4 regions of the Vibrio sp. QJM3NY_15 genome follow, and region 3 is predicted to be linked to each of the others. Evidence: predicted binding sites of a transcription regulator. Region 3 holds the regulator's gene; each other region holds the start of a gene.

Region 1 (7,699 bases), 960 kb from region 3:
CCACCTCTTCAAACACTCGTCAGATTTTCCGCAAGAAACTGCGCGAAGGTAAGCTAGACGACAAAGAGATCGAAGTTGATGTAGCGGCGCCACAAATGGGTGTTGAAATCATGTCACCTCCAGGCATGGAAGAGATGACTAACCAGCTACAAGGCATGTTCCAAAACCTCGCTGGCGACACCAAGAAAAAGCGTAAGATGAAAATCAAAGACGCATTCAAAGCACTGACTGAAGAAGAAGCTGCGAAGCTTGTGAACCAAGAAGAGCTAAAAGAGAGCGCGATCTTCAACGCTGAAAACAACGGCATCGTATTCATCGATGAGATCGACAAAATCTGTAAGCGTGGCGACAGCTCAGGCCCAGATGTATCTCGTGAAGGTGTTCAACGTGACTTGCTTCCTCTTATCGAAGGCAGCACAGTATCAACTAAGCACGGTATGGTTAAAACTGACCACATCTTGTTTATCACTTCAGGTGCATTCCAAGTGGCTAAGCCATCAGACTTGATCCCTGAACTGCAAGGTCGTCTGCCAATCCGCGTTGAACTTGAAGCGCTTTCTGCACATGACTTCAAACGTATTCTTACTGAGCCAAAAGCATCACTGACCGAGCAGTACATTGCCCTGATGAAAACAGAAGATGTCGGCATTGAGTTCACTGAAGATGGCATCAACCAAATTGCTGACGCAGCATGGCGTGTGAACGAAACTACTGAAAACATCGGTGCGCGTCGTCTACATACCGTCATGGAGCGCCTAATGGATGAGATTTCATTCGACGCAACAGACCGAGCAGGCAGCAAATTGGTGATTGATGAAGCTTATGTAATATCTAAGCTTGGCGAGCTCGTAGAAGACGAAGACCTAAGCCGCTTCATCCTGTAGCACAGGAAACTCCAACTTATTGCTCTATCTCAAAGAAATAGCAGCTAATAAGCGAATTCAAGGCCCACTTTCGAGTGGGCTTTTTATTACCCGAAAAATGGGCGTATACTCAAATCACAGTATGAAACGAAGACTTACAAAGAATTAGACCTACGATGAAACAATCTCTACTGATTTGGCTTGATGCCGCACGACCAAAAACTCTGCCTCTCGCACTTGTCTCTATTCTTACAGGAAGTAGTTTAGCGTTCGCCAACGACCAATTTTCTTTGTCGATAGCCCTGCTGGCATTTTTAACTGCCACGCTATTACAGATTTTGTCGAATTTAGCGAATGACTACGGCGATGCGGTTAAAGGCACGGATAACGACAAACGCCTAGGCCCGATGAGAGCCATGCAGTCAGGCGCTGTCACCGCCCAAACCATGAAACAAGCGATCATTCTCAATATCGTATTTACGGTAATCGCAGGGTTGATTCTTATTTTTCATGCACTGAGTTCACTCGAAAGCATCTTATCTTTCATTGCTTTGGGTGTTTTAGCGATTGTCGCAGCGATTGCCTATACCGTCGGTAATAAGCCTTATGGTTATATTGGCCTTGGCGACTTGTCGGTGTTTATCTTCTTTGGCTTGTTAGGGGTTTCAGGTACTTACTTCTTACATACCGGCCATGTAGAACCCAGCCTGTTCCTTCCAGCGCTAGGCTGTGGACTAATGGCGGTTGCCGTTCTCAACATCAACAACATGCGTGATATTGAAAACGACAGCGAATGTGGCAAACGCACCATGGCCGTTCGTCTAGGGCAACGTAAAGCTAAGCAGTACCATTTCGCGTTACTCGGTTTGGCGCTTGCGTCTTTCGCCATCTACCTACTGATTCAAGAAAAACCGGTCTGGATTAGCCTACCGTTTTTACTCAGCATTATTATTGTGTACAAGCATGGCAAAGCCGTTTGGGAAACCGAAAAACCGGCTCAGATTGCCCCAATGATGCCCGTTATTGTGAAATGTTCACTGGTGACTAATCTACTGTTTGCAGGGGTTGTCGTAGCTCAAACTCTATTGAGTTAATTAAGACTAATCATTGCAAAGGGATCAAGCACCGATATACTCAAAGTAAGCTCATTGTTCAAAAGGTATGCTAATGGAATACAACACTTCAGCACTGTGCGACATATATTTGGATCAAGTTGATGTCGTGGAGCCAATGTTCAGTAATTTCGGTGGACGAGCGTCATTCGCCGGACAGATCTCGACGATAAAATGTTTTGAAGACAACGCATTGATTCGGTCTGTATTAGAACAAGATGGTCTGGGGCGGGTGTTGTTGATCGATGGTGGCGGCTCACTGAGAAAAGCGCTGATCGATGCTGAAATAGCATTGCTTGCCGAAGACAATGAGTGGGAAGGTATTGTGGTTTACGGCTGCGTACGCGAAGTCGATGAGCTAGAAGACATGAACCTTGGTATTCAGGCTTTGGCCTCTATTCCTGTAGGTGCGAGCCAAGAAGGTGTCGGCGAATTAGACGTGCCGGTCAACTTTGGCAGCGTTACTTTCTTGCCGGAAGATTACCTCTACGCGGACAACACGGGCATCATTCTTTCTGCTGAGCCTTTGGATGTTGAGCTTGATTTGGATGTTGAGGAAGAAGAGGTCGAGTAGCTCACTCAGCTTCAAATAATTAAAAAACCATAAGAACACAAAGCATAATAATACAAACAAAAACGCCCGCTACTCAGTAGCGGGCGTTTTTTTAAATCTGAAGAGTCAATTACTCAACGTCATCCATTTTACCTAGAAGGTTACGGATGCGATCTTGCCATGCAGAGTGCTCTTCCTGCATTTGCTGAGTTTTTTGCTCTAGGTCGTGACGGCTTGCTTTTAGCTCACCAGCTTCTGTTGCTAGTGCTTCTTTCTCTTCTTTAAGCTCTTCCACTTCCATTTGAAGAAGTGCAATTGTATCTACTGCTGTTTGAATTTTTGCTTCTAGCTGCTCTAGTACTTCAAAAGACATTCTGGCCTACCTTTAAGTTATCCATTTGATGGTGAAGGTCTACTCCACTTATTTCCCCATTCTACTCAGCAGAGCAAGGATAAACACTCTATATATTCGATATTTTGCGCCATTCGATGAAAAAAACAGCGCTTTTTACCGAATATTGACGTGAATTATTACTAGCGCGACAACAGACTGATTATTTTGATGAATATTACCTGTTTTCACCTGCAAATTGATCGAGAGCAATCCCCCAAAAACAAAAAGGCAAACGTTTCCTTTGGGATATGGTAAAATTCGCCGCGAAATTTCTATTCCCCCTTTGAAAATTTTGGAGTCCGCATGAAACGCGATTTAGCAATGTCATTCTCTCGTGTCACTGAAGGTGCAGCACTAGCTGGTTACAAGTGGCTTGGCCGCGGCGATAAAAACGCTGCAGATGGCGCTGCTGTAGAAGTAATGCGTAGCCTACTGAACAAAACCGAAATTAGCGGTGAGATCGTTATTGGCGAAGGTGAAATCGATGATGCACCTATGCTATACATCGGCGAAAACGTCGGTATTGGTGGTGATGCTGTAGATATCGCCGTTGACCCAATTGAAGGGACACGCATGACAGCAATGGGCCAATCAAATGCATTGGCGGTATTGGCTGCAGGCGAAAAAGGCAGCTTCCTTAAAGCGCCTGACATGTACATGGAGAAATTAGTTGTTGGCCCTGGCGCAAAAGGCGTGATTGACCTAGAACTGCCACTGACAGAAAACCTAGAAAACATTGCGAAAGCACTAGGTAAAACACTCGATACACTAGTAGTAACCACTCTTGCTAAACCACGTCATGATCAAGTGATTGCTAACATGCAGGCGATGGGCGTTCGTGTATTCGCAGTGCCGGATGGTGATGTTGCTGCTTCTATCCTAACGTGTATGCCAGACAGCGAAGTTGACGTCATGTACTGCATCGGTGGTGCTCCTGAAGGTGTCGTGTCAGCTGCGGTTATTCGCGCACTCGACGGCGACATGCACGCACGTCTGCTTCCTCGTCATGAAGTAAAAGGCGATACAGAAGAGAACCGTAAACACGGTGAGCTTGAATTAGAGCGTTGTGCTGAGATGGGCGTAACGGCGGGTATCGTGTTGAAGATGGAAGACATGGCTCGTAGCGACAACGTTGTGTTCTCTGCAACGGGGATTACTAAGGGTGACCTGCTAGAAGGCATCACTCGTACAGGCAATATCGCAACCACAGAAACACTGCTTATCCGTGGCCGCTGCCGTACCATTCGTCGCATCAAGTCTATTCACTACCTGGAGCGTAAAGACCCAGAAGTGATTGGTCACATCCTGTAAACCTAAACTAGGTTCAACAGAACACGCGAAGGCTGATACCAAGTATCAGCCTTTTGTTTTATTGGCCATCAAGAACCTGTGCATTTCATCTGCACCATAGTAAATGGTTTGCTTTATAAACACCTTGCCTCATAATAGTAAGGTTCATGAGGTAGGGATAGTATGAAAACAAGCGACAAAATCTTACAGACCATTAAGCGTCAAGGTGCGGTAACCGCGAAACAACTGTCAGAAGAATTTGGCATGACGACAATGGGTGCCAGACAGCACCTACAAAGTTTGGAAGATGACGGTATTCTTGCGTTTCATGACGTCAAAGTAAAAGTAGGTCGCCCAACTCGCCATTGGTCACTGACTCAGCAAGGTCATGGTCAATTTTCAGATCGTCACGGTGAGCTCACGATTCAAGTGATAGATGCTGTCGAAAACCTGTTTGGTAAAGAGGGGCTAGCTAAGGTGGCCGCGGAACGTGAACAACACACGTTAAAACAATATCAAACGGCCCTATCTGGCTGCGACAATCTACTGAGTAAACTTGAAAAGCTAACCCAACTTCGAGAAGAAGAAGGGTATATGGCTGAACTTCAAGATCAAGGCGATCACTACATCTTAATCGAAAACCACTGCCCTATCTGTAAGGCTGCAACTCGTTGCCCTAGCCTCTGCCAATCAGAACTCAATGTTTTCAAAGAATTACTCAAAGATGAATGTCATGTAAGCCGCACTGAGCACATCATTACTGGCGAACGTCGTTGTACTTATACCCTAACGCCAAGTTACTAATACTGTCTCAATATTGAGAAAATAAAAATAGAACAAAATTTGTACAGATTTCTTTCTTAAGCTTAAAGCATATGAAACATGCTTAATGCTAAGGAAGGAAAGATGGGACATCCACAGCCAGATCAAAAACTGCCCCCCTTTGATGAACTTGTTCAACTCGCGAAAAGCGATCCGAAAGCATTCAATCAATTCAAACATGAGATGTGCGAACAGATGATCTGTTCGGCCTCTGAAACCATGCAAGACAGGCTTCGAGCCCAGCAGAGCCACATAGACTTAGTGGTTAGTCGTTGTAAAAACCCACATCATGCCAATGTCGTACTGATGCAAGAATTAAGCTGCCAAGTGTGTAAGTTCCAAGACGCGCTTCAAGGTCGTTGCAGTTTTGAAGAGCCTCTGCCTGAAAATGTCGTGCCTTTTAGACCCAATACAGAACCAAAAATGTACTAAGAGCCAAAATGTATTTGTAAAAAACGCATTAAAAACAAAATGCCTTAGAACAAAAAAGGGAGCGCAATGCTCCCTTTTTACTGATGAATCATCCAATCTTTAAACTGGATCTTCACCGTAATCATTGCGGCCTTCAGTGCCTTTCATCAAACCGCACTCTACCAAGATCCACAAACCACATACTAGTGCAGCAACCGTTGCCACCATGTGAATAGGCGATACTGGCTCTGTCGTAGTCGCAGCCATAGGTGATGCAAGTCGCCCTAGTACGAGCGGTACATTCAGCAATAACCAGTAGTTCGACTTGTTGCGGTCATGCCAGCGCTTAGCGGTAACGGCAAGATCTGGAATAACAAGTAATAGAAGGAAGATTGGTAACAGGAGATAGGAGTATGCTGGGAACAAAACCGAGATACCGGTGGCAAAACCAGTAATCGCGATATAGTAGAAAATATTCCAAATCCAGTAAGTCTTACGACCAATTCTCCCCTTGAAAGAGAGCAGTAAATCTTTCATCGACATCTTAAATACTCAAAAAATTAATACGCTACCAAAAAGTTAGCAGCAAATAGTCAGTTAATCACTTTTAGTTAGTTGATTCTTTTAAGCTAATTCATCACTTTCTGAAAGCAACTTTTATCCATATCTCGTATGTTGACTGTTAGGCTACGGATATGGCTTGCCTGTTCTTGTAAGGTTTGCATCAACAAACGAGACAATTCTCTTTTCTGTTCTTCGGTACGTCCTGAAAGTAACTCGAAGCTAATATGAACAAAATCCACATTATCCTCTTCATCACCGACCAACCAGTTATGACAGCGCAGTGAACGAGACTTCACAGAAGGTACATCAAACAAACCACAGTTTAATGTAACTTGATGAAGGTCTTCCAGTAAACCTTGAATATTCACTCGCTCATCCACTGAATTTGAGTACTCTAGAACTAGATTCGGCATTATTACTTCCTATTGTTAACGCAATCGTTTGTCCCTTAATAGCAACTAACGATGAAAAATCCGAGAAGTTAGCTATTATTCTGTCTGCCGGATCACTGATATATGCTCAAAATCTACTCTGACCATTGAGTAAGATCCAAGAAAGTCATGACCACAGTCATGATCTGTTGATATTATTCTGTTATATTATTTCGTAATAAAGTTTACTTTTTTACATTCGATTTATTTAAATACTTTGGAGATATTCCTATGCGTCATCCTGTAGTTATGGGTAACTGGAAACTAAACGGCAGCAAAGAAATGGTTGTTGATCTACTAAACGGTCTTAACGCTGAACTTGAAGGCGTAACAGGCGTAGACGTAGCAGTTGCTCCACCAGCACTTTTCGTTGATCTTGCTGAGCGTACGCTTACTGAAGCGGGCAGCGCGATCATCCTAGGTGCTCAAAACTCTGACCTAAACAACAGCGGTGCATTCACTGGCGACATGTCTCCAGCAATGCTTAAAGAGTTCGGCGCATCTCACATCATCATCGGTCACTCTGAGCGTCGTGAATACCACGCTGAGTCTGACGAATTCGTTGCTAAGAAATTCGCATTCCTAAAAGAGAACGGCCTAACTCCAGTTCTTTGTATCGGTGAATCTGAAGCACAAAACGAAGCAGGCGAAACTGTTGCGGTATGTGCACGTCAACTTGACGCTGTTATCAACACTCAAGGTGTTGAAGCTCTTGAAGGCGCTATCATCGCTTACGAACCAATCTGGGCTATCGGTACTGGTAAAGCAGCTACAGCTGAAGATGCACAACGCATCCACGCTCAAATCCGTGCACACATCGCTGAGAAATCAGAAGACGTTGCTAAGAAAGTTGTTATCCAATACGGCGGTTCTGTTAAGCCAGAAAACGCAGCAGCTTACTTCGCACAACCAGACATCGACGGTGCTCTAGTTGGCGGCGCAGCTCTTGACGCGAAAAGCTTCGCAGCTATCGCTAAAGCAGCTGCTGAAGCAAAAGCTTAATTTAAACGTCACCGTTTAGATTGAATGAAAGGTCAACTTAGGTTGGCCTTTTTTATTGCCTGTCATTTGGAATTCAAACTTAAAACCTAAACGGTAGGCACAAAAAAACCGCTGAACAATCAGCGGTTTTTAATGTATTTAAGCGGACGCTAAGCGTGGCTTAGAACAACTCTTCTGCAACGCGGAACAGCTCAGAACGGTCTGGGTTCTGCATGTTCTCGATACAGTCGATGATGTCATGGTGAACAAGTTCTTCT
Region 2 (7,699 bases), on a different replicon from region 3:
GTTCTTAAGGTTTGGCCTTAACTGTGAAATCAACTCGATGTTAATGTCGATATGATCATTCTCGTGAAGCACGGTTGCTCTGTCAGTAACCGCGTACATGTCTGTACTGGTATCATTAATGCCAACCGCAACAACAGGTGTATTTCGGTCAATTAAAGAGCTGATGGATTCAAGAAAATTTGCTGCGTTATCATCGGTAACAATGACACCATCCAAGTGATAACCTGAATACTTAGCTTTAAAGTAATCGACAAGCGAGTCGTAATATTCTGGACTGTTGATACGCTTGGTATCTAGATACTCAATTGAAAGTTTAACTTCGACTTGAGATTGATTGAACGCGTTATCGATTCCCTTTTGGAAATCGGCGGTCCATTGGTAGGAAGGTCCATAGGAGTGGATAACTAGGATGTGCTTGATATCCCAGTTGTTAGCGTAAGTAGCTGTAGAAAAAGCGCTAACACACAATACAGCGATTGATATCAATAGCTTGTACATACCGGACCCTGTTTAAAAGACGGTGTATTGTACTCAGATTAACGCTTTATCAAAGGTTCTTTAGCTTTCCAACCATACTTTATGGCTAGAACCTTGATCTTGTGCCCAAAATTCGAGTAACTGTTTAGCAAACCCAATACAGTCTTGATCATGCTGGTTTACAACATCTGAGATCAGCAGTGAATCGTCAGTCGCTGTAACAATCGCACTCGCTACCACATCACCGTTCTTGGTACCTACAAATAGTTCATGTTCTTCCGATAGCATTATTTGGCTTAAGAACTCCAAAATATGCGCTCTTTCCGTTTCATCTTGATACGCGCTAGCTTGGTTAAGCGAGAATAGAACCGTCAGCTTATGAAAGTCGACTTTATGTAATTCATCTAATTGGCTAGGAGTTTGATCTTGAGGAAGAAGTTGATATGTTTTTTGAGGAAGTTTGCTTTTGTAGAGGTCTCGACCGAGAAGGCTCTCTTTTGCGGGGTACGCAATATCGAGTTGGCTGAATAGCCATTGGTTTTTCTTATGTGCATTTTCAGGTATTTCGTTATTCATTCTATTAGTACCTACGTTTAGTATCCCCAAATATCACAGTTATTTGGAAGACATATGGTCGACTGAGGTGCCGAGCTACAAGCAGAGAGCATACAGAGCATGACCAAGGCCAACAAGTACTTTAAATGCTTCATATTTTTCATTCTCCAACAACATCCTTTAAGAACTCGGTGAAAAGCTCTACACTCGTATTCACGCTTTCAATATTCCTATAGTAAACAGAACTATATAAATAAAAAGGACTTCTTATGAAAAAAGCCTTAATAGCAGTTGGTATCATGACATTGTTGGCTGGCTGCTCAGACAATGAAGTTGGCGACGTATCTCTCGGTTTCTTCACCATGAAAGATATCAAGATGTCTTCTCTAGATGACGACAAGATCGCAGGTGTAACTTGTCATATCGCATCCATCGAAGCAAACCTTAGCCTGTCAGATCCAAGTGATAGCTCTATCTCTTGTCGTCAAACAGGTGAAATCACACCAGAAATGATTGCTCAAATAGACAAGAGCAAATCCGGCGAAGTGGTATTCAAGCAATCGAAAAGTATCTTTTTCAAAACAATGAAAGTTCGCCGCATCTACGACGCAGAGAATCAATCATTGCTCTACTTGTCTTACACCACAAAAGAAACAGAGGGTAGTTTCAAACACAGCCTTTCCACTGTTCCTCTATGGGGTACAAAGGCTTACGTCGATCCTGCTACGTTAGTCCCTACGGAATAACGAGCTTGAATCACCTGTACAGACATTGTGCAGGTGATTCAAAATGTAATAAAAATGAAAGAAACAGAAACAAAATGTGATATCATGCGGCAAAATTTTTTCACTGTATTTGTCATATGAAATTTCCTGGACAGCGTAAATCTAAGCACTACTTTCCAACTCACGCCCGTGATCCGTTGGTCAACCAAATTCAACAAACACCTAAGCTACACCGCGCAACAGTTGTCGGTATAGGTCAAACGATTGTTGATATCGAAGCCCGTGTTGACAACGAGTTCCTAGAAAAATACGAGCTGAGTAAAGGTCACTCGCTTGTATTGGAAGAAAGTAAAGCCGATGCCCTTTACGAAGAGCTAGTTGAACGTGGTTTGATTACGCATCAATACCCTGGCGATACCATTGGTAACACGCTACACAACTACTCTGTTCTTGCAGACAGTAAATCAGTTCTGCTTGGCGTTATGTCTAAGAAAATCGAAGTGGGTTCGTTTGGTTACCGATACCTTTGCCGTACCTCTTCTCGCATGAACTTAAACCACCTACAAACAGTTGATGGTCCAATTGGTCGTTGTTACACGCTAATTACCGAAGATGGCGAACGTACGTTTGCGATCAACGAAGGACACATGAATCAACTGCTTCCTGAAAGTATTCCTGAACAAATTTTCGAAAAAGCCTCTGCATTAGTTGTATCTTCATACCTAATGCGCGGTAAGCCTGAAGATCCAATGCCTAAAGCCGTACAAAAAGCGATTGAATATGCGAAAGCACACAATGTGCCTGTTGTACTGACGCTTGGTACTAAATACGTGATCGAAGGTAATGCTGAATGGTGGCAAGAATACCTGAAAGAAAACGTTACTATCGTCGCGATGAACGAAGACGAAGGTGAAGCATTAACGGGTGAGAAAGATCCATTACTTGCTGCGAATAAAGCGCTTGAGTGGGTTGACCTTGTTTTATGTACCGCGGGCCCTGTTGGCTTGTACATGGCAGGTTACACTGACGAACCAGCGAAACGCGAAACCACACTGCCATTGTTACCGGGTAACATCCCTGAGTTCAATAAATACGAATTCAGCCGTGCTATGCGTAAGCAAGATTGTGTAGACCCAGTAAAAGTATATTCTCACATTGGCCCTTACCTAGGTGGCCCACTTGAGATTAAGAACACCAATGGCGCAGGCGACGGTGCGCTTTCTGCACTGCTACACGATATGGCAGCAAACAGCTACCACTACGTGAATGTACCAAACTCAGAGAAACACGAGCACGCTTGTCTGACTTACTCGTCACTGTCTCAAATTTGTAAGTACGCTAACCGTGTAAGCTACGAGGTATTGACTCAACACTCACCTCGCCTTTCTCGTGCCCTACCGGAACGCGAAGATAGCTTAGAAGAAACATACTGGGATCGCTAATCTAGATTGAGGCACTGATTCCAACGGGTTAGTGAAGCATTCTAAGATGACCAATTCCTAATAGGGCTGCTATATGCAGCCCTTTTTCTATTGGTGAGTTATGTGAATGGCGCAACACCTAATCAAATCTGATTTTTTGTCAGATTAAGATTTGATCTCGCGCAATGACTGTTTAGATCTGTTATCTTCCAGCACATAATTCGTGTGGTTTGCCTTTACTTGGTCAAATTATACAGTACCATCGCCACGCAAACGTTTACGTAACACCTTTCGGTTCTGATATAAGGAGCAAATATGCTATCTGATATTGATATTTGTCGCTCAACTCCCCTTAAAAACATCAGTGAGATTGCCAAGCAAGCTGGCCTGAATCATGACGAACATCAACCCCTTGGGCTTTACAAGTCTAAGGTTTCTCTTACGTCACTTGAACGCCTCTCTGACCAACAAGACGGCAAATTGATCGTTGTGACTGCGATTACACCGACGCCACTCGGTGAAGGAAAAACGGTCACCACAATTGGCCTTGCACAAGGTCTCGCCAAAATAAACCAATCTGCGATGGCGTGTATTCGTCAGCCTTCTATGGGCCCAGTATTTGGTGTCAAAGGCGGAGCTGCTGGCGGTGGTTACTCTCAAGTGGCGCCAATGGAGCAGTTAAATCTCCACTTAACAGGTGATATTCATGCAGTGACAGCGGCTCATAACCTCGCCTCTGCTGCGATTGATGCTCGTTTGTATCATGAGCAACGTGAAGGGTTAGAAGCCTTTGAAGCGCGCTCTGGCTTAAAAGCATTAGATATAGACCCAAGCAGAATCGTTTGGCGACGCGTGCTTGACCATAATGATCGCGCATTGCGCATGATCACGGTAGGAAAGAACGAGGCAGACAAAACAATCAACGGCTTTGAGCGCGAAGATGGCTTTGATATCTCGGCTGCTTCAGAGCTAATGGCCATTCTTGCGCTGGCTGACGACCTGCAAGATTTAAGAAAACGTATTGGTCGTGTGGTACTCGCTTATAACCACCAAGGCATGCCATTAACCGCAGATGACTTCAACGTTGCAGGCGCAATGACTGTAACAATGAAAGATTCAATTGAACCAACATTAATGCAAACACTTGAGGGTGTGCCAACGCTGATTCACGCAGGCCCGTTCGCAAACATTGCACATGGTAACTCTTCAATTATTGCCGATAAGATTGCTCTCAAACTGAGTGATTTTGTAGTGACTGAAGGCGGTTTTGGCTCCGACATGGGTTTTGAAAAAGCGTGTAACATCAAAGTTAAAGCATCGAATAAAAAACCTGATTGCGCTGTTATAGTCGCTACATTACGCGGTCTAAAAGCCAACTCAGGCTTATACGATTTAAGACCAGGCACCGCATTACCAGAATCAATCTTCAATGATGACCAAGACGCCCTTATCGCTGGCTTTGAGAATCTGAAATGGCACATCAACAATGTTAAGCAATACCAAGTGCCTGCCGTTGTCGCCATCAACCAATTCCCACAAGATTCGATTCAAGAGTTAAACACATTGAAACAACTGATCACCGACTTTGACCCTAATGTGACCGTTGAAATCAGCGAAGCTTTTGGTAAAGGCGGAGAAGGTGCGACGTTATTAGCTCAAGCCGTGGTCAATGCTTGTGAAAACGAGAGCGACTTTAAACCACTTTATGAATCTGAGCAGAGCTTGGAAGAAAAGTTGATGGCAGTCGCCGAGGTCGGTTACGGCGCAGCAAGTATTTCGCTATCACCTTTAGCCAAGAAACAACTCGCTGAATTCAACCAACATGGATACAGCAGACTGTCGGTATGTTTGGCAAAGACACCGCTATCTATTTCGACTGAAGCACAAGTTAAAGGCGCTCCTACCCAGTTTGATGTTCCTGTTAGAGAACTGAAGCTTTGTGCAGGTGCGGGGTTCATCTACGCTTTGTGTGGCAATGTAATGACTATGCCGGGCTTACCAGATAAACCGGCGTTCATGTCGTTAGATATTGATGAAAAAGGAAATATCGTTGGCCTTAGCTAAATAATGATGGCGAATTAATTTTCGATCTAACCGATATACTTGAACAGTATGCTACTTCGAGCCGTCATTTCTGAACGGAATGGTTGCTCGATTAGCAACCTTAATTGCAAAAAGTTGCACTAAAACCATAGTTATATGCAAAGCTTGTTCTAAGTTCTGGGTCAAGATCACATTAAAAACCCCATAAAATATATAGTATTGCGCTGATTCTTTAAGGACAGTGATGAATACGAGTATAAAAAAACTAGTCAGCCAATTTCTATGTACCATTTTTGCCCTAGGACTAGTCCCTGCCCTCTATATTAATTCTGAATTTGATCGGATAGACGCTCAGCACACGCTAAATATTAAGCAATCAAGTCAAAACCAAATTGAATACAGCTTCCACGAGCTTTCTGTCATCGTAGAGCAGATATCTAACTCCGTTCCCTCTATAGCAAATTCACAAACCCTTCTTCGTGCCATTGAAGAACCCTCAACGATTCACAAAGAAGCGCTGCAAGACTTGTGGGTGATGCTTGCTCGTGGGCAAAAATATTACTCACAACTTCGTTATCTCGATATTCAAGGAAATGAAGTGTTCCGCGTCAACTACAAAGACAGTCAAGCCACAGTCGTTGCAGACAAGGAACTACAAAACAAATCAGCGCGTAGTTACTTTGACACTCTTCAAAAACTAGAAGTTGGGCAAGTCAGTTCAAATGGTATCGATCTAGAAGTCGAATACGGGGAAATAGTCCATCCGTTAATTCCGGCGCTTCGTATCATGACGCCTGTAACATCAAAAGATCGCATCATTGGTTACTTTATTGCTAACCTCAATATGCTCGAAATTTATGATCGCCTGCATTATCAAATCGGAACATCTTCTGCTGTTCCGATACTCCTGAATAAAACAGGCCATGTCATCATGGGACCCAACCCAGAAGAATCATTTGGTCATGTTCTTGAGTCTCGTGCTGAAATCACTTACGCAAAGCGCTACCCAGAATTATGGGAAGCAATTAAAGACAACACTTCCTCTAGCTATTTTGATGGCGAAAACTGGTATTTCCACTCAGATATCAGCCCTAAGATAGATCAGTTTGAAGGCCCTATTTATATGGTTCTTCACGTTAAAAACCATCAGTTTAATAACCAGTATCAACAAGAACGCCACGCTATCATCGTACAGATCATTACCTTGACGATACTGATATCAATGATTTCTGCTGGGTTTGTGCTTTGGAATAGAAACCACAAGAAGAACAGCATCGATAGCCAACTGGCTAAAGCAGCAATGAATGGTATGTCGGCCTTGGTCATCACCGATAGAAACAACCGAATAATCAAAGTAAACCAAGAATTTACCCGCGTAAGTGGTTACAGCCTAGAAGATGTAAAAGGTCACCAACCTTCTATGTTTGCCTCTGGTCGCTACAATCAAGAATTCTACATAAAGATGTGGAGCATTATTACTAAGACCGGTGTATGGGAAGGCGAAGTGGTAAATCGCCGTAAAGACGGTTCTCTGATCACTGAAATACTGCGAATCCAAACGATTAAAGACTCAAAAGATGTAATTCAGTTTTATGTCGCGTCATTTGTCGATATCAGTAAACACAAAGAGCTCGAAAATAAACTAAGAAACCTAAGTGAAAAAGATTCGTTAGCAGGCTGTTGGAACCGTCGCAAGTTCGATCTTGAGCTGCGCGATGAATGCTCTCGTGTTAATCGTTATCCTACTCGCGAGCAGTCGTGTTTAGCTATCTTGGATATTGACTACTTCAAACGCATTAATGACCGATTTGGGCATGACTACGGTGATCGAGTCATTCAAACGGTCGCTAAAGTGCTCCAACGCGAATGTCGTGAAACCGATTTTGTTGCTCGTATTGGTGGTGAAGAGTTTGGTGTTATCCTGCCTCACACCTCAACAGAAGAAGCTGAATACGTCCTTAACAGGTTGAGAGTTGCTGTCAGTCTTGATCTCGACAACGTAGTGACTGTGAGTGGCGGGATCACCAACATCACTAGCGATCCTGCGCTTAACTACAAGTGCGCCGATTTGGCGTTATATGAGGCCAAAGCGGCAGGCCGAAACCAAGTCTGTTTATTTCTAGACAAAGAAATGAGCGAAATCGCCTAGCAAGAATCTACATCGTCCCGCTAGGCTGTTAACCAGACCGAGAGTCATTGACTTAGCAGCCTTATCATTCAGTAACATCACCATTTTGCAATCAGTTAGGTGCCGGGTGGAACTCTAACTTATTCCCTTCGACCACCAGAATACAATCCATGTTCGCCGCATGAGCTGCCTGCTTACCAAGATTGGTATCTTCAAACACAACACATTGCTTAGGTTGTAACCCCATACCGAAACACGCGTCCAAGAAGGTATCTGGATTTGGCTTATGATTCTTCACATCTGTTGCTGTTACTAAGATATCCAGCTTGCTCAAGATATCCGTTTTATCT
Region 3 (7,699 bases):
AACGCGTGGTTGTCTAAATCTTCTGTTGAAACATGCTTACCTGAACGCAGCATGCTGTCTAGCGCAGGGAACAACGGGTTCGCTATCGCTTTTACCAGTTTCTCTGGCATGTAATCATCAGTACTTGTTAATGACATTTGCTTGTACCTTTGCACCGAAATCGTTGATTGCCTGCCAATCTGGCTGAATAGCCTGATAGTCAGACGCTGAGTAACCTAAGCGCACGGCTTGGTCGACAACAATTCTGGCTAAATCAAAATGGTGTGTGCGAGGGTGTGCTGCGAGGTAATCGCGTAGCACAAGACCAAGATCAATTGGCGCACCTTGCTGTTTGTGAGCTTTTAACATCTCTGCAATTCGGTCTGAAAGCAGATCGTTCACTTGCTCGAATTCTTCGTACTCTACGTCGATTGGTGCTTGCCCCATCACTTCGTCATCACGAAGCACCAAGGCTTCATCACGAAGATCGGTGAGCTTTTCAGCATCGGCATAAGTCAGTAGCCAAGGCGCATCAAAGTAGTCGGTAACCGACTGACGTAAGCGTTGGCTAAAGGCACGGTTTTTATCCATATCAATCGCGGTACGGATAAACTTATGCACGTGACGGTCATAACCGATCCATAAGTCGATCGCCTGTTGGCCCCAACTTGTGATTCGATCGAGTTTCATTTGCAAACCAAACAAGGTTTCGCCTACAAACTCGAGTTCATCGTCACCGTACACAATTTCTTGAATATCGAGGATCTGGGTTTGCAGTTCGTCACCGGCCGCTTGCAAGGTATCTTGCAATTCTTTTAGCGTGGCTGAGGTTTCCGATAGCAAAGACTCACAGTTATTGATCGCTTCTCGCCAATCTTTATTAAGCAGATCAGCGATTTGCTGTTTGACAGTTTGTTGCTGCTCGTCCATCACCCGCTGGTTTAAATCGATCTGATCGAAGATCTCACCCACTGAATATTTCAAAACGCCATAAACGTTCTTTTGCCAGTGGCCAGGTGTTCCGCCTTTTTGCGCAGCTTCAATGGCTTTAGCCATCTCATCAGCAACCATCGAGAGTTGAATCGACAGTTTTAACTTAGAGAATTGACGGTGACGTAAGTAATAATCTGAAATTCCGATCGCAAGTGGAGAAAGACGGTAAATACTTGCACCGTCGGTGATCTCACTAGTAAAACGACTGATCAGTTTTTGTTTAACCAACTCGTTGATAGCGTTGTTTGCACGGAATGCAGACGCTTCGCCGGTATCTTCAAACAGACGAGTGACAATGGTAAATGCATCGTGCAATTCACCTTCACCTAGCTCTTCATCGAACCTTTCATTGCTTAGCACTGCGATAGCAATCAAAAATGCTAAACGCTCTGGCGGCAAGTTTAATGAAAAGTCATGCTGCTTGACCCAGCCTACCAACTCATCAATTGGCTGCTCTTCGGCAGTTTGAGTCATTTCACTCATTGTGGTTCCTGTTACTGTTTTTCGTAATATCGAACATGTTAGATATTACGCCTATTTCTTTATGACGCGGGCTTCTTACGATTGCATAGCGCATGTTGTGGCTTCTTTTACCACATTCACCGCTGCTATTGCGCAGGTTTTTGAGCCCAAACGTGAATATAACGGCCTAGTGACAGATATGGCTCTTGGCGACATAGCTGTTTTTCTAGTTCCAATACATCTTCAAATTGGTAATCGCCCATGTACTCCATATTACCTATGTAGTCACTGAAGGAACGAATGCCTGATTTACCACAGATTTCTAGACCAGCGTCTTCTATCCATTGATAAACCTCTTCAGGCTTCAAGCCTTTTTGTGGTTGCAGCTTAAACCGTTTTCGATGTGGCATCCCATTCAATACATGAGGAATGTTGCCACAAATCACATTTTTCAGGACTAATCCGTGGTGGTTGTAAAACATTATCGAGGCAACGCCACCGGGTTTTACTTGTTCCAGTAATAAATCAAGCGCCTCTTTAGGATCTGCGAGCCATTCCATTACGGCATGAAACATCACAAAATCGACTTGGCCTTCAAGGTGTTCTGCCACTTTTTGTACCGGAGAATGAATAAACCGATACTGTTCTAACAAACCCGCTTCGTTGATACTTTCTTGTGCAAGCTTAAGCATCTCAGAAGAGAGATCACACAAAGAGACGTTATGCCCTAACGCCGCAATTTTTTGCGACATCTGTGCAAGACCGCCTCCGGCATCAAGAACATGCAGAGGCGAAGCTGAATGGTCAAATTTGCTCAAAGCTTGTTCTAAATCTTCCCATACGATGATCTGACGGATCTCTCCTTTGTCAGAGCCGTAAATATTTTTTGCAAATTTGTGGGCAATATCGTCGAAATTACGGTCTTCAGTCACGGCTACTTGAGTTATTATGTCCTATCGTGCCTGCTATTCTGTCACAGGAATTTCAGGAATAAAGAGGCGATGTCTCTTTTTACTACTAAGTGATGTTTTTTCGGACTATTCGGATATGTTTGAGCTGAAAAAAGTAGTGTCTTCGCTATTGATGCCACTGCCAGCAATGTTAATTCTCGCTTTTCTGGGTTTAGCCCTAGTGATGTTTACTACCAAAAGGAAGACTGGTTGCCTAATTACCCTTTCAGCCCTCTGTGGTATTTTCCTAATCGCTTTCCAACCAGTTTCTAGTCAACTTTTAATGCCAATGGAAAGGCAACACACTGCATTTTTACCCGTCGATGAAACCGTCGACTACGTAATGGTTCTCGGAAGTGGTCACGTCGTCGATGATCAAATACCACCCACATCTGAGCTTAGCCGCACAGGTTTAATGCGCTTAAGTGAAGGGATCCGCATTCTACGCCTCTACCCTGGTGCGAAACTTATTTTGTCTGGCTATGGGGCAGGCACTGAAGTAAGTAATGCAAGAATGATGGCTAAGGTCGCGCTAGCACTCGGTGTCGCAAAACCTGACATCATTCTGCTTGAAACCGCGAAAGATACGTGGGAAGAAGCTCGCCAAGCCGCTGCGTTCGTGAAAAACAAAAGAATGGTGCTCGTGACTTCAGCAAGCCACATGACTCGCGCACTGAATGAATTCAATGCCGCTGGTATGAAACCATTACCCGCTCCAACCAACTACCTTGCACAAGAAGGGATTGTTGAACCTTGGAATAAGTACATGCCAAAAGCACTCTATCTTGAACAAACAGAGCGTTACTGGCACGAAACGATGGGATTGGTTTGGCAGAGCCTACGTGATTGGCTAGACACAAGCAGCGACCCAGTTGAAGAACCGATTGTTCTTCCTGCTGCTTCTAGCTTAGTCGATGAAAACAGCGCAGCTTCTGCAGCGCAACCTCAATAAACTAAGCTAATCAGTAACTCTGCGAATGAGTAAAACTGAGTAACCTAGTAAGTTTCAGCTGTTCAATTCGTTAACGGTAAAAACCAAGTAATAAAAAGCCGAGGCATCAATGATACCTCGGCTTTTTTACGTTCAAATTTTGTTGCTGACTAGAACTCCCGAAGAGAATCAGTCACCAGCAAACATGTAACCTTCACCGTGAACCGTCACAAAGATTTGTGGGTTCTTAGGGTCAAACTCCATCTTCGCACGCATGCGACGGATTAACACGTCGATGGTTCGATCGTTTGGAGCATCCACTCGGTGGCTGATCATGTTCAAAATACGTTCACGACTTAACACTTGGTTAGGGTAAGACGAAAGCGCAACGAGCAGCTCATATTCTGCTTTAGTCAGCTTAACTGGCTCACCGTTTTTACTTAAAGCACGACGAGGGATATCAAACGTCCACTCACCAAAACGAACCACAGATTCGTCTTCAGCTTCAACTGCCGTACCAACCGCGGTTTTGCGAGCCGCAGCAATACGCCAAAGTAAGTTTTTAACTCGAACTAATAACTCGCGAAGTTCGAAGGGTTTAGTAACATAATCGTCTGCGCCCATTTCTAGGCCTACAATTTTGTCGATGCTATCCGTGCGTCCAGTAACTAAAATAATCCCAATGTCCGATTGACTGCGTAATTCGCGAGTTAGCATCAATCCATCTTCGCCTGGTAAGTTGATGTCTAGCATAATGAGATCAACGTTGTTTTCTTCCAACACGTTTCTCATCTGAGCGCCGCTTTCCGCTTCGCTCACTGTGTAACCTTCGTTCTGGAAATATCCAACCAGCTTACTTCGGGTTACCACATCATCTTCTACGACTAATACGTGATAGCTCATCTACACCACTTTTCTTATTTAATAGTTTCAGTAACCATTCTATTCATAACTAGTAACAATTCTAGTGGTACAGCAGATAAAAGCGAGAAACATGAATATTTTTTGATACAAGACAATCTAAAACCTTGCTATTTATCGTCCATCGCAATTCAATATAGGCATTACGACTAACGAGTCACTTTGCGTTTAGCAAATAACCTTGTTATTGAGCCTTGGTGTGCTTATACCCAAATGACTTCGCGATGCTTGGGTATATAAACATCACAAGACTAAATCAGGATCTATGAAATGAAAGATACGAAAGCATTCAACGAACAAAGAGCTGAAATCTATTGGTGGCTATCAAGCTTGTTCGCTAAAGAGCTCACACAAGAAGAACTCGACCACTACCACTCTGTTGAGATCCGTTCTTTCCTGACTGGTTTAGGCGAAAACGAAACACTCAAGCCTGCGATTGATAAACTGGTAGACGCATTGAACCGTCTACAAACACGTGAAGATGCCCAACTAGAGCTGTCTGCTGACTTTTGCGATCTATTTTTAAAGACAGATAAACATGGTGCTCTACCTTACGCTTCAATGTATATCGGCGAAACGGGTCTATTAAACGACAAGCCAGCTAAAGACATGGAAGAGATCATGGCTAAGCACAACTTGGTAGTTAACCAAGATCTGAAAGAGCCAGCAGACCACATTGCTATCGAACTTGATTTCCTTGGCAATCTCATCATCCGTTCAAATGACACTGAGCTTGAAGAAGAATTAGAAAAATCGTTCACTGTTCAACAGCAATTTATTGAACATCAAGTCCTTACTTGGGTACCAAAGTTCAACGTTAAATGTTGTGAGATCGATTCATTCGGTTTCTATGCATCTGTGGCAACTCTTCTCGTGGCCTTCTGTAATCTGGACACTCAGTATTTAGCGGGTGAATAAGATTCGCTGATGATTAAGTAAACAAATTCAATAGAATGTGACAATTCACCCAGATTTCTGGGTGAATTTTATTGCGAGTAATTTCTAGTCAGTCTAAAATTGTGACCGCAAACGATAAAATATGAAACATTCACGAAATGCTATGCTTATTTAAGTTCAGAGCATTTCGGTGTTAAGACAAGCCGCTCAATAGCGGTTTTTTGTTTTTTAGCACTTTAGTACCCCAAAGAGCCCTACAAATTTAAGCTCTTAGTTAGGTAGCTTAACGGCTACTTTATTCCGTACTTTGGGAAAGTAGCTTCTAATAGGATAAAACCATGGCCACTATAAAAGATGTCGCTCGCTTAGCAGGCGTATCAACTACCACCGTTTCTCACGTAATCAACAAAACACGTTTTGTTGCAGAAGCGACTCAAGAGAAAGTAAATAAAGCCGTAGACGAGTTAAACTACGCACCAAGTGCTGTAGCGCGTAGCTTGAAATGCAATTCAACACGCACTATCGGCATGCTAGTGACTCAATCAACAAACCTCTTCTTCTCTGAAGTAATCGATGGTGTTGAAAGCTACTGCTACCGTCAAGGTTACACTTTGATTCTGTGTAACACGGGTGGTATCTATGAGAAGCAACGTGACTACATTCGAATGCTTGCAGAAAAACGTGTAGATGGCATCTTGGTTATGTGTTCTGACTTAACAGAAGAACTTCGTGGCATGTTAGATCGCCATGCTGATATCCCAAAAGTTGTCATGGATTGGGGCCCAGAAACCTCTCAGGCTGATAAGATCATCGACAACTCTGAAGAAGGCGGCTATCTAGCAACCAAGTACTTGCTAGAACGTGGTCACACAAAGATTGCTTGTTTAAGTGGCCACTTAGACAAAGCAGCATGTGTAGAACGCATCGCGGGTTACAAACGCGCACTCAATGAAGCGAAGGTGGCAACCGACGAAAAGCTCATCATTGAAGGTAACTTTGAGTGTGATACCGCTGTACTTGCGGCTGATAAAATTGCTCAGATGGAAGATCGCCCTACCGCAGTGTTCTGTTTTAACGACACAATGGCACTTGGCCTAATGAGTCGCCTGCAGCAGCAAGGTATTCGTATTCCTGAAGATATTTCGGTTATCGGTTACGACAACATTGAACTTGCGGAATACTTCTCTCCACCATTGACGACGGTTCACCAACCTAAGCGTCGTGTTGGTAAAAATGCATTCGAAATTTTGTTGGAACGCATTAAAGATAAAGATCATGAAAAACGTGTCTTCGAAATGCACCCAGAAATTGTTGAGCGAAGCACGGTTAAAACGTTAAATTAATTGATAAATCGAGTTTAATTTCATTAAGCGCACCTTTGAGTGCGCTTTTTTTATAAGCAGATAAAATAAACCCAGTTGCATAACACCAAGATCATTAATTGAAGCAATATCACATTTTGAAATATCAGGTGTGAGCCTCATTCAACAAAAACTTTATTCTATTCAGTCAGTCACGCACAGGGCAAACCACTCGAAAGAGTGAGACGCAAAGCTTCCGGCCTAAACCACTCGTTGGTATGGTAGCGGGGTTACCGATGGCAAAATGCGGTAATTACTAACAATTTAGTAATTTACGGCTTATTGACAATTTAATTGCAACATTTTGCTAATCTCTCGGACCTGCTTATTTGGTGGCGTAGTTCAAATACACCGAGATAGATAACATGGATAAACCGATACTAAAGGACTCAATGAAATTATTTGAGCCCCTAGGAAAAATAAAGTCACGCTCAATGTTTGGTGGATTCGGGCTTTTTGCTGATGACACGATGTTTGCTCTGGTTGTTAACGACCAGTTGCACATAAGAGCGGACAAAGACACAACAAAGCAATTCGAGCAACAAGGGTTTCGACCATACGTCTACAAAAAACGTGGTTTCCCTGTCGTCACAAAGTATTTCGCATTGCCGGAAGGCTTGTGGCAAGACCAAGAAAAAATCTTGCAGCTTGCTACGACGTCTTTGGGGTTTGCTAAAGAAGAGAAAGCTGAGCAATCTTCTGCTAAGCCAACTCGATTAAAGGACCTCCCTAACCTTCGACTCGCTACCGAGCGTATGTTAAAAAAGGCCGGGATCGATTCTGTAGAATGTTTATATGAATCTGGCTCTGTAAACGCATTTAACGCCATCAAGGAATCACATGCTTCCTCTGTCAGCATTGAGCTGCTTTGGGCGCTAGAAGGTGCGATCAATGGTACTCATTGGTCTGTTATACCGCAGCAACGTCGTGAAGAGCTTATCAGTCGCGTCAATTAATATTGTCAGTTCAAACTATCTACATAACTAAGCCGCATTCTTGCGGCTTTTTTTATACAAAAAAAGTAGCTCTCCTTTAAGCTAGAGAGCTAGCACTGGACTGGCTAAAAAGATGGACGGTAATAATATTTGTAATCAACTTTTACCATGGGTACAAAATTGATGGTTCCTGAAGAATCCATAATCTCTTTGACTTTAATAGAACCATTCTTGATTTCAAAAGATCTCACGTCTACCTTTTCAGAAGCT
Region 4 (7,699 bases), 210 kb from region 3:
GTTCTCACATGCTGCGCCAACTGTAGGCGTGTAAATGATAGGCATCATTTCAGAAATGTGGTTTTGAACTAAACGATAAAAAAGCGTTTCATTTGTGTCTTGGATGTTACGAAGGTAGATATGCTTATCCATATCACTTTCGAAGTTACAATATTGCTTGTACGCACGTCCAACTTGCTCTTGGATTGTTTCGGTTGTTTCCGGTAACAAACCTTCAAGGTTAAAAGAGCTACGTTCTTCAGCAGAGAATGCACTGCCTTTGTTTAGAAGAGGGGTACTTAGTAGAGCAGGACCAGCGTAAGGGATATATAGAGGGCGTTTATCGTTGTTCATTGGATGCCTAATATGGGAGAAAGGGTAACTGAAAAATGATAACGGTTTAGTTATTCAATTGTAAATAGTTTCCCTCCGATCTTTGCAAACAAAATGATATTCTTACCCATGTCCCACACTTATCGAATTTGAACGTCATAATTCGTTATACTTTGCTCACACTTTTTGCGACTTTCCCTCTTTATGTCATTACTGCCCATCGATGCTTATCAAAACGTATTCCACGAACAAATCGTTGATTCTCACCTTGTCGTAGAGGCTGAAACCGGATCAGGTAAATCTACGCGCTTACCAATTTGGGCTTCCCAACACGGGCGAGTTCTGGTGGTTGAACCAAGGCGTATCGCGTGTACTTCACTGGCTAAATATCTCGCACAGCAATCGGGCGAGAAGCTTGGTAGTAAAGTGGGTTATGCGATTAAGCTTGAATCGGAATACAACGAGCAAACCAATGTTGTTTTTGTTACTCCCGGTATCGCGTTGCGCTGGCTATCTGAAGATGGGCTTGCTGGCTTTGATGTCATCGTTGTCGATGAATTTCACGAAAGGCGTTGGGATATCGATTTGCTGGTGGCGATTCTGAAACAAAAAGAGAGCCATCGCTTGGTGATCACGTCTGCAACCATCGAAGGGGAACGTCTCGCTCACTATTTGAATGCGGGTCGGATAAGCTGCGAAGGTCGCACCTATCAAGTGGATATTGAACACCGAGCGAACGAATCCAGAATACTGCCTGATATTCGACATCTAGAGCAGCGCATCGCCGAAGAAGTGAATCATCAATTGATCGCTTCTTCTGGCGATATGTTGGTTTTTCTGCCAGGTAAAAAAGAGATCGTGCAATGCGAACAAGCCTTGGCAAAGAATCCAGATATCCAAGTGGTGAAACTGCACGCATCGGTCAGTGATAAAGAGCGAGATTTGGCGCTCGCTGGTCGTAATATCGAAATTAAAAACGACGGCGACAGTTTGAGGAAAGTCATTCTTGCCACCAACGTGGCAGAAACTTCGTTAACCATTCCTGACATTGGTGTTGTGATAGATTCAGGATTAGAAAGACGCACCGTTCAACGAAACGGTAGAACGACTCTGATGCTTAAATCCATATCACGAGCCAGTGCCAAGCAACGAGCTGGTCGTGCGGGCAGGGTGATGGATGGTGTTTGTGTGCGTCTATATGGTGAGCATGCAGTGTTGGAGTTAGTGACACCGCCCGAACTGCAACGCGAAGAATTAACCGAACCTATGTTGGCCGCGGCATGTTGTGGCAACTCGATCGAGAGCTTATATTTTCTTGATCCAATCCCCGAGAAGTCGTTAAACAGCGCAACACAAACCTTGTTGATGATGGAAGCGATTAATACCGACCATCAAATCACTGAGCACGGCAAAAAGCTCTACCCGCTGCCGATTGATGCTTTGTATGCCGATATTGTCACGCGAATCAAAACCAAAGCACTTAAAGAAGCGATGGTGGATCTCACGGCGGCGCTGTCCGTTCCGGCTCGCTTGTATCAGTTACCGAACAATGCAGAACATCTTGAAGCACTAGCGCAAAAAGAGAAAGAAGGGTGTGATTTAAGCCTGTTGATTCAGATTGTGCGTGGTCGCGAATATCCGCATTTAGACATCGACCAACAGGCACTGAATGAAGCACAAGGACTGGCTAAGCAAATGCGGGAGGTGTTTGAGCTTCCTCAGCTAGAAGTCGCGTCACGTTTCCAACGCATTGAACTGCTTAACACTATTGTTCAACTTCACCCAGAACTGGTGTTCGTACGCAGACTGAAACGAAAAGAAGCCTTTGCTAATGGAACGTTAGAGGTGGTGCTCGGTCGTCAGAATCGTTTCCCGGACAATGCACAAGCGATGTTGGTGCTTGATACCCATAGTTTGCCGGGAAGAGGCGTTAAGCAAACACTGACCTTAGCTACGGTCACTGCACCTATTCCTTTGGATCTTATGATTGAAGCGGAGATGGGAGAGTGGCAACAAGGTGAAACCGTGGTTAATGATGATGGCGTCTTTACTGAGATGGCTTTGGTGTACGCAGGCCGTACGATTACGAGCAAGCTTACTGCGGCAGAAGGTCAGTTATCATTAAAGCCAATCGTCGATCTTGTGTTAAAAGGCGCCCATCTTCCCGGTTTTGCACAAGCTCGTACTCAAGAAATCAAACATTGGCAGCTGTATGTGAAACTTGGGCTCGATGAACAAGTCCAATACAGACCAGAAATTGACCAAATGAACTTTGAGCTATGGTTTATAGAACAACTTGAAGTGTTAGGTGTCACGGATGTCTGCGAGTTGGAAATGTTTGAACATTCTGATATGCCGTTTGATGGAATTCCAATTTGGCTATATCCAGAGTTTGCGGAAAAATACCCGTTTGCATTGAGCCTTGCTGACTTACATCTTGATGTTGAATACTTCCCTGCAAGAAAGCTAATTCATGTGCATTATCAGTCGGGGAGTCGAAAGCTATCGCCTAAGCGTTGGGAGCTTCCAACATGGTCTGGTTGGCGGATTCAATATAAGAAAGCGAGTCGGATTATCGACATAAAATAGATGGATAAGTTTTATCTCTAAAATATTAATCAAATAGGTGCATATATGATTTTTCAGTGTTTTTTATGTTACAAGTTTGATTTTTATATGCCTTTTTAACCAATCAAAAGGTCATAAAAGACCATTCTTCTATATCCTATTGCTATAAAGAAAGAGTTGATAGATATTGAGTATATTGTGTTGCCAAAGTGTCGGGGGACATCATGGATAAACAGGAAGAGACGCGTGTAGAGTTCGATTACACAACATTTCTTGGCGCCTCATGCAGTAAAAAATGGACTTTTCTGGAAGCTCTCACCACTATTGCGCCAGTATTCAGTACTGTCTGGAGAGATAGCATTAAAGAGCTCGCCAGCCCGGAAGATCGCTTATGGCAAATGGCATTGAAATCAATGTCGACGCGTAAAAGTGATGAGTCGAACATTGTTACCTTGCTTAAGCTTGCCAAGCTAGAAGGGATCAATGAGCTCAAGGTTGTCATGCCATATTCGCTTGAAGACGAGCAGATTGATTATATTGAATCGCGTAGTCATTTGGTGATTGCAGATAACTCTGGTGAAGAGTTCACTATCAAGCTTTGATTAAATATACATTGTAAAAAGGGCCTCAATATTGAGGCCCTTTTAGTATCTAAAATTTGTGCTTACTAGCTAGCTTTCTAGTATGTGATTAGTCGACTAATCAATTAGTCCGTAATCGGCACGAAGTACATCAATGATTTCTTGCTTCGGATTGTCGCTTAATACAATCTCACCACCGGTGATTTTCGATGCGATATCAAGGTAAGTACGAGAAAGAGACATCAATGCATCCAAAGGAAGTTCATTGTCACGAGCTAATGCTTCACGTTCTGGCATGCGTTCTTTGTTCAAAAGAATATCCGCGTCAGGGAAGTAGTTAAGTAAGAACTGGCGGAATCCTTCTTTAGAATTCTCAACGATGTTGCCCTTGCTGTACTCTTGAGTATCCCAAATACGAGATGAATCTGGCGTACCCACTTCATCCATGTAGATAAGCTTTTCTTTGCCTTGAGCATCGTTCACGTACCCGAACTCAAATTTCGTATCGACAAAGGTTTGATCGACTTTTGCTAGCGCTTGGCTAATTACGTTGAAGCCTTCTTTTAGAAGTTTCTCGTAATGCGCAATGTCACTTGCTTGAGTAAAGTTGAACGCTGCGAAGTTGTCTTCGATGTTGTTGCGAGTGATGTTCACATCATCCGCTTCTGGAACGCCAGGAATCCCTTTCAAAATCCCTTTTGTCGAAGGCGTGATCAGTAGCTCAGGTAATTTCTTGTCTTTCTCAAGGCCTTCAGGCATCTCGATACCGCAGAATTCACGTTCGCCGTTCGCGTATGCACGCCACATAGAGCCTGTGATGTATTGACGACAAATCGCTTCGATCATGACTGGGCGAGCTTTTTGTACAATCCATACGAATGGATGAGGGATATCAAGAATGTGACTGTCAGCAAGGCCGTTGTCTTTAAACAATTTGAACCAGTGGTTAGAGATAGCATTCAGAGCCGCTCCCTTACCTGGAACACCTTTAAGATTACCTTCACCACGCCAAATACAATCAAACGCAGAGATACGGTCACTGATCACCATGATGGCTAAAGGCGCATCGGGCGCTACATTGTAGCCTTTCTCTTTAATTAGTCGTTGGCTATCTTCTTCAGTTAACCAGTAGACCGAACGAACCTTGCCACTGTGGACAGGTTTATCAGTACGGATTGGTAGGTCATCATTTACGGCAAGAACTTGATCAGCAAGGCTCATTTAGACATTCCTATCTTTTATCAAACGTCATACAGAGAAGTGCGGTGTGCACATGATTAGACGGGCATTATACCCAATCTACTATTTGCTTCCAGATAAAAAGCAAACGATTGCTAAATCTATTGATCAAATAAAAACCCCCGCCTAACTATTCGCTAGAAAATTGGCAAATTGTAGGGCAGGGGAAGGCAGTCTGTTGGGCTGTGTTTTGGGGCTATGCTGTTACGTTAACTTAAGTTTGTGAGTTAAATTGTTAAGCGAGGTTGGCTTAATGAATACGCTCTGAAGTTTCATCCATGAAGAACACTTCGCATTGAAAGCGTTGGCCTAACGTTCTTAGGTATTGTTGGCTGAATGAGTCGATCGACGTACTCGCAACGATTGCGCTTGCGTTTCCTGAGCGTATTGCTTTCTCGACTGTCTCTACTTCATTCATTTGGTTCGACGCTTTCATATGGATAACACGCTCGCAGCAAACATTGTGTTGCTTAAGCTGCTTAGCAGATGGTCTTGGCGTTTGAGCAGTAAACAGCAGCCATTGATGTTGATTGGACAGCAACGCCATTCTTGCGAACAACGCTTCCTCGTTTGAGTTTTTGCTTTTACGAGAAACTGATGTAAATGCGCAGTGAACTAGCGGGCTAGAGTGTTGGGCTTTAACGTGTGCTTGAATCATTTTGCTGTCCTTATATACATGCTGTATGTGTATACAGTAGTTTTTGTTGCTTATAAGATCAAGCGGTTTTTGCGGGATTATTGGTCGTTTTATTGCAGGTAAGTAAGGGGGTGCTGTTTAAGTTGTTGATACTTATTGTTAAATTAAATTCGACTGATTTTTATATTTTGTCTCATAAATTGAAGAAATGTGATTTCTATACAGGTGTATACAGTGGTTTTTTCAGAAAAGTACTGTATATACCTGTATAGAAGATAAGAAGATAAGAAGATAAGAAGATAAGAAGATAAGAAGATAAGAAGATAAGAAGATAAGAAGATAAGAAGATAAACCCCAGATACAAAAAAAGCGCCTTAGGCGCTTTCTTATATTTCAACGGTGTTACTTATCTCAGTGTTGCTTGGGAGAGTTTTGTTCTCATTTCCATTTCACCAATATTGAACTGGCGAACATCAATGGTTGCAATATCATTGCACTCTTTACATGCATGATGACACTTACCATCTAGGTAGTCGTGCTTTTTTACTAGGCTTGGCTTTTTGCACCAATCACAAACGCCTTCTATTGTGAACATATTTTCTCCTCACCTGTTTAAGTCAGGTGTATTTTCGGCGCAAATTATGACACAAGTAAGACCCATTAGTTAATAGTTTGTTACCCGTTTTTGAGAGGGGGATCGATTGCAACACTAATAAAATCGGTATCTTTGCGATCTTGGAAAATGAATATGTGTAGTTGTTTACGGTTTTGTAACATTTTGTAAAATGGTTTTTAGCGCATTGTTCAAACGTTTCATTTCTTCGTCACATCCATGACCGTCAGGGTGATAGATTTTAGAGAGTTGTTTGTATCGAATCTTAATGCTTTTTTGGTCAGGAATAGATCTAGGTGTGTAGCCAAAGAGAGCACAGGCCACTTGCAAAGCATTCAGACCTTTGTTGTTTTTCTGCTTCTTCAATTCGTTGTAGATGGTTTGAAGCTGACGCTTTTGCTGCTTAATGGTGAAGTCTTTCGCACTAAGTTGTGCTTCAAGTGTCTGTTGCTGCTGATTCAACTCACCAGATTTCAGGCCTTGTCGCTTTCGCGAGATAACCAGAATCGCGCTGATACTCACTATTGCAATCAAAACGGCCAGCACTGCGCCAATCATATAGTCAGAGCTTGTTAGATTAGAGTGTGTCGCTTGGTCTCTAGAAGTTAGTGTCGAAGGGAAGGTAGTTGGTGGATTTGTATTGGCTTCTGCACTGACGTTGTCATTGAGCTGCTCAATCGAAGAGATTTGCTTGGCACGCTGTTGGTTGAACTGTGCTTCCAGAACGCGATTGTAGCCATCTTCTGCATCAGGATTGTTTTTTAAAGCTGCTTCATACCATAGCTGCGCTGCATCTAACGGTTGCAGTAGATCTTTATCAAGTGAGGACTCATAGATCTTGGCTACTTCTAGAGGCGCTTGCTTGTTACCTTTCAATGCCGCTTTGATGAACCATTCTAAGGCGAGTTTGTTATCTTGCTCCACGCTTGTTCCCGCCAAGTACCATTCGCCAAGTCTAAACTGCGCATCTGCATTGCCGCTGTCCGCTGATTGCGAATACCAATAGAATGCGTCATCGATGTTTTTAGGCACGTCAGCACCCAGCTCATACGATTGGGCTAATCGATACTGAGACGTTGAGTCTTGAGGTTGTGGATCCAATGAGAGTTCACTGCTGCTTTTCGCATGAACGAAATGTGGGGCGAACAATTGTATCGTGGAAAAGACTAGGGCTAGAAATAGAGTTCTAAGAAGTGACGATGACCAGAAGTTGGATAAGATAAGCAAAAGATAAGTCTCGTAAAAAAGCCCAGTGCCGATGTATCAGTATGAATACGCTATGTGGCTGAGTGTTAAGTCGTAACGCTTAAAATAAGCCATACGACTGACAAGCAACTATATAGTGGTTAATTCAATAGATAAAGGTAACTGGGCTTTAATCGTGCTACTTCAGCGGCAAGATTTGAATTTCTACGCGACGGTTACAAGCACGACCTTGAGACGTGTTGTTGTCACATAGAGGGTAGCGTTCACCGTTACCACGAGCAATAGCACGGCCTGCAGCGACATCTTGAGAAATCAAGAATGCACGAACAGATTCAGCGCGACGCTCAGAAAGGATTTGGTTCGATGATTCGCTGCCAGTGCTGTCAGTGTGACCTTCGATCACTAGGCTCGTGTCTGGGTATTCAACTAAGATACGAGCAACACCGCGAAGTGTGTTGTGAATGCTTGATTCTAAAGCGTAAGAGCTTGATTCGAAGCCAATGCCGTTTTCTAGACGAAGTAGAAGCTGGTTCTCACCAACAC

The links. The regulator PurR, encoded in region 3, represses purine synthesis genes. The targets are predictions, from matches to a motif close to TNANGNAAACGTTTNCNTNA.
Region 1: a site for PurR is predicted at 3,147-3,166, ahead of glpX (class II fructose-bisphosphatase). Genes of this name have one in related genera too.
Region 2: a site for PurR is predicted at 3,444-3,463, ahead of AC3CKG_RS23880 (formate--tetrahydrofolate ligase). Genes of this name have one in related genera too.
Region 4: a site for PurR is predicted at 4,781-4,800, ahead of AC3CKG_RS09840 (phosphoribosylaminoimidazolesuccinocarboxamide synthase). Genes of this name have one in related genera too.

What each region holds. Positions count from the first base shown of each region.
Region 1 is NZ_CM173517.1:3,363,806-3,371,504, forward strand. It holds gene hslU (ATP-dependent protease ATPase subunit HslU) at 1-884, shown strand, start outside; gene AC3CKG_RS15170 (1,4-dihydroxy-2-naphthoate polyprenyltransferase) at 1,040-1,957, shown strand; gene rraA (ribonuclease E activity regulator RraA) at 2,031-2,549, shown strand; gene zapB (cell division protein ZapB) at 2,659-2,901, opposite strand; gene glpX (class II fructose-bisphosphatase) at 3,226-4,233, shown strand; gene AC3CKG_RS15190 (helix-turn-helix transcriptional regulator) at 4,396-5,016, shown strand; gene AC3CKG_RS15195 (DUF3135 domain-containing protein) at 5,119-5,466, shown strand; gene AC3CKG_RS15200 (DUF805 domain-containing protein) at 5,566-5,988, opposite strand; gene AC3CKG_RS15205 (5-carboxymethyl-2-hydroxymuconate Delta-isomerase) at 6,075-6,422, opposite strand; gene tpiA (triose-phosphate isomerase) at 6,672-7,442, shown strand; gene pfkA (6-phosphofructokinase) at 7,603-7,699, opposite strand, start outside.
Region 2 is NZ_CM173518.1:1,712,111-1,719,809, forward strand. It holds gene AC3CKG_RS23860 (HD domain-containing phosphohydrolase) at 1-498, opposite strand, end outside; gene AC3CKG_RS23865 (hypothetical protein) at 559-1,053, opposite strand; gene AC3CKG_RS23870 (CreA family protein) at 1,302-1,778, shown strand; gene AC3CKG_RS23875 (inosine/guanosine kinase) at 1,895-3,199, shown strand; gene AC3CKG_RS23880 (formate--tetrahydrofolate ligase) at 3,494-5,242, shown strand; gene AC3CKG_RS23885 (GGDEF domain-containing protein) at 5,466-7,370, shown strand; gene AC3CKG_RS23890 (beta-phosphoglucomutase family hydrolase) at 7,462-7,699, opposite strand, start outside.
Region 3 is NZ_CM173517.1:2,405,949-2,413,647, forward strand. It holds gene mukE (chromosome partition protein MukE) at 1-137, opposite strand, end outside; gene mukF (chromosome partition protein MukF) at 118-1,455, opposite strand; gene cmoM (tRNA uridine 5-oxyacetic acid(34) methyltransferase CmoM) at 1,581-2,366, opposite strand; gene elyC (envelope biogenesis factor ElyC) at 2,482-3,336, shown strand; gene torR (two-component system response regulator TorR) at 3,505-4,218, opposite strand; gene torD (molecular chaperone TorD) at 4,507-5,154, shown strand; gene purR (HTH-type transcriptional repressor PurR) at 5,472-6,476, shown strand; cyclic di-GMP riboswitch class I at 6,647-6,732, shown strand; gene AC3CKG_RS10740 (TfoX/Sxy family DNA transformation protein) at 6,860-7,450, shown strand; gene AC3CKG_RS10745 (DUF3316 domain-containing protein) at 7,555-7,699, opposite strand, start outside.
Region 4 is NZ_CM173517.1:2,200,115-2,207,813, reverse strand. It holds gene AC3CKG_RS09855 (NAD-dependent malic enzyme) at 1-333, opposite strand, end outside; gene AC3CKG_RS09850 (helicase-related protein) at 517-2,901, shown strand; gene AC3CKG_RS09845 (hypothetical protein) at 3,105-3,482, shown strand; gene AC3CKG_RS09840 (phosphoribosylaminoimidazolesuccinocarboxamide synthase) at 3,579-4,682, opposite strand; gene AC3CKG_RS09835 (SulA-like leucine-rich domain-containing protein) at 4,951-5,358, opposite strand; gene AC3CKG_RS09830 (hypothetical protein) at 5,744-5,932, opposite strand; gene AC3CKG_RS09825 (tetratricopeptide repeat protein) at 6,098-7,177, opposite strand; gene AC3CKG_RS09820 (YiaD family glycine zipper/OmpA-like lipoprotein) at 7,335-7,699, opposite strand, start outside.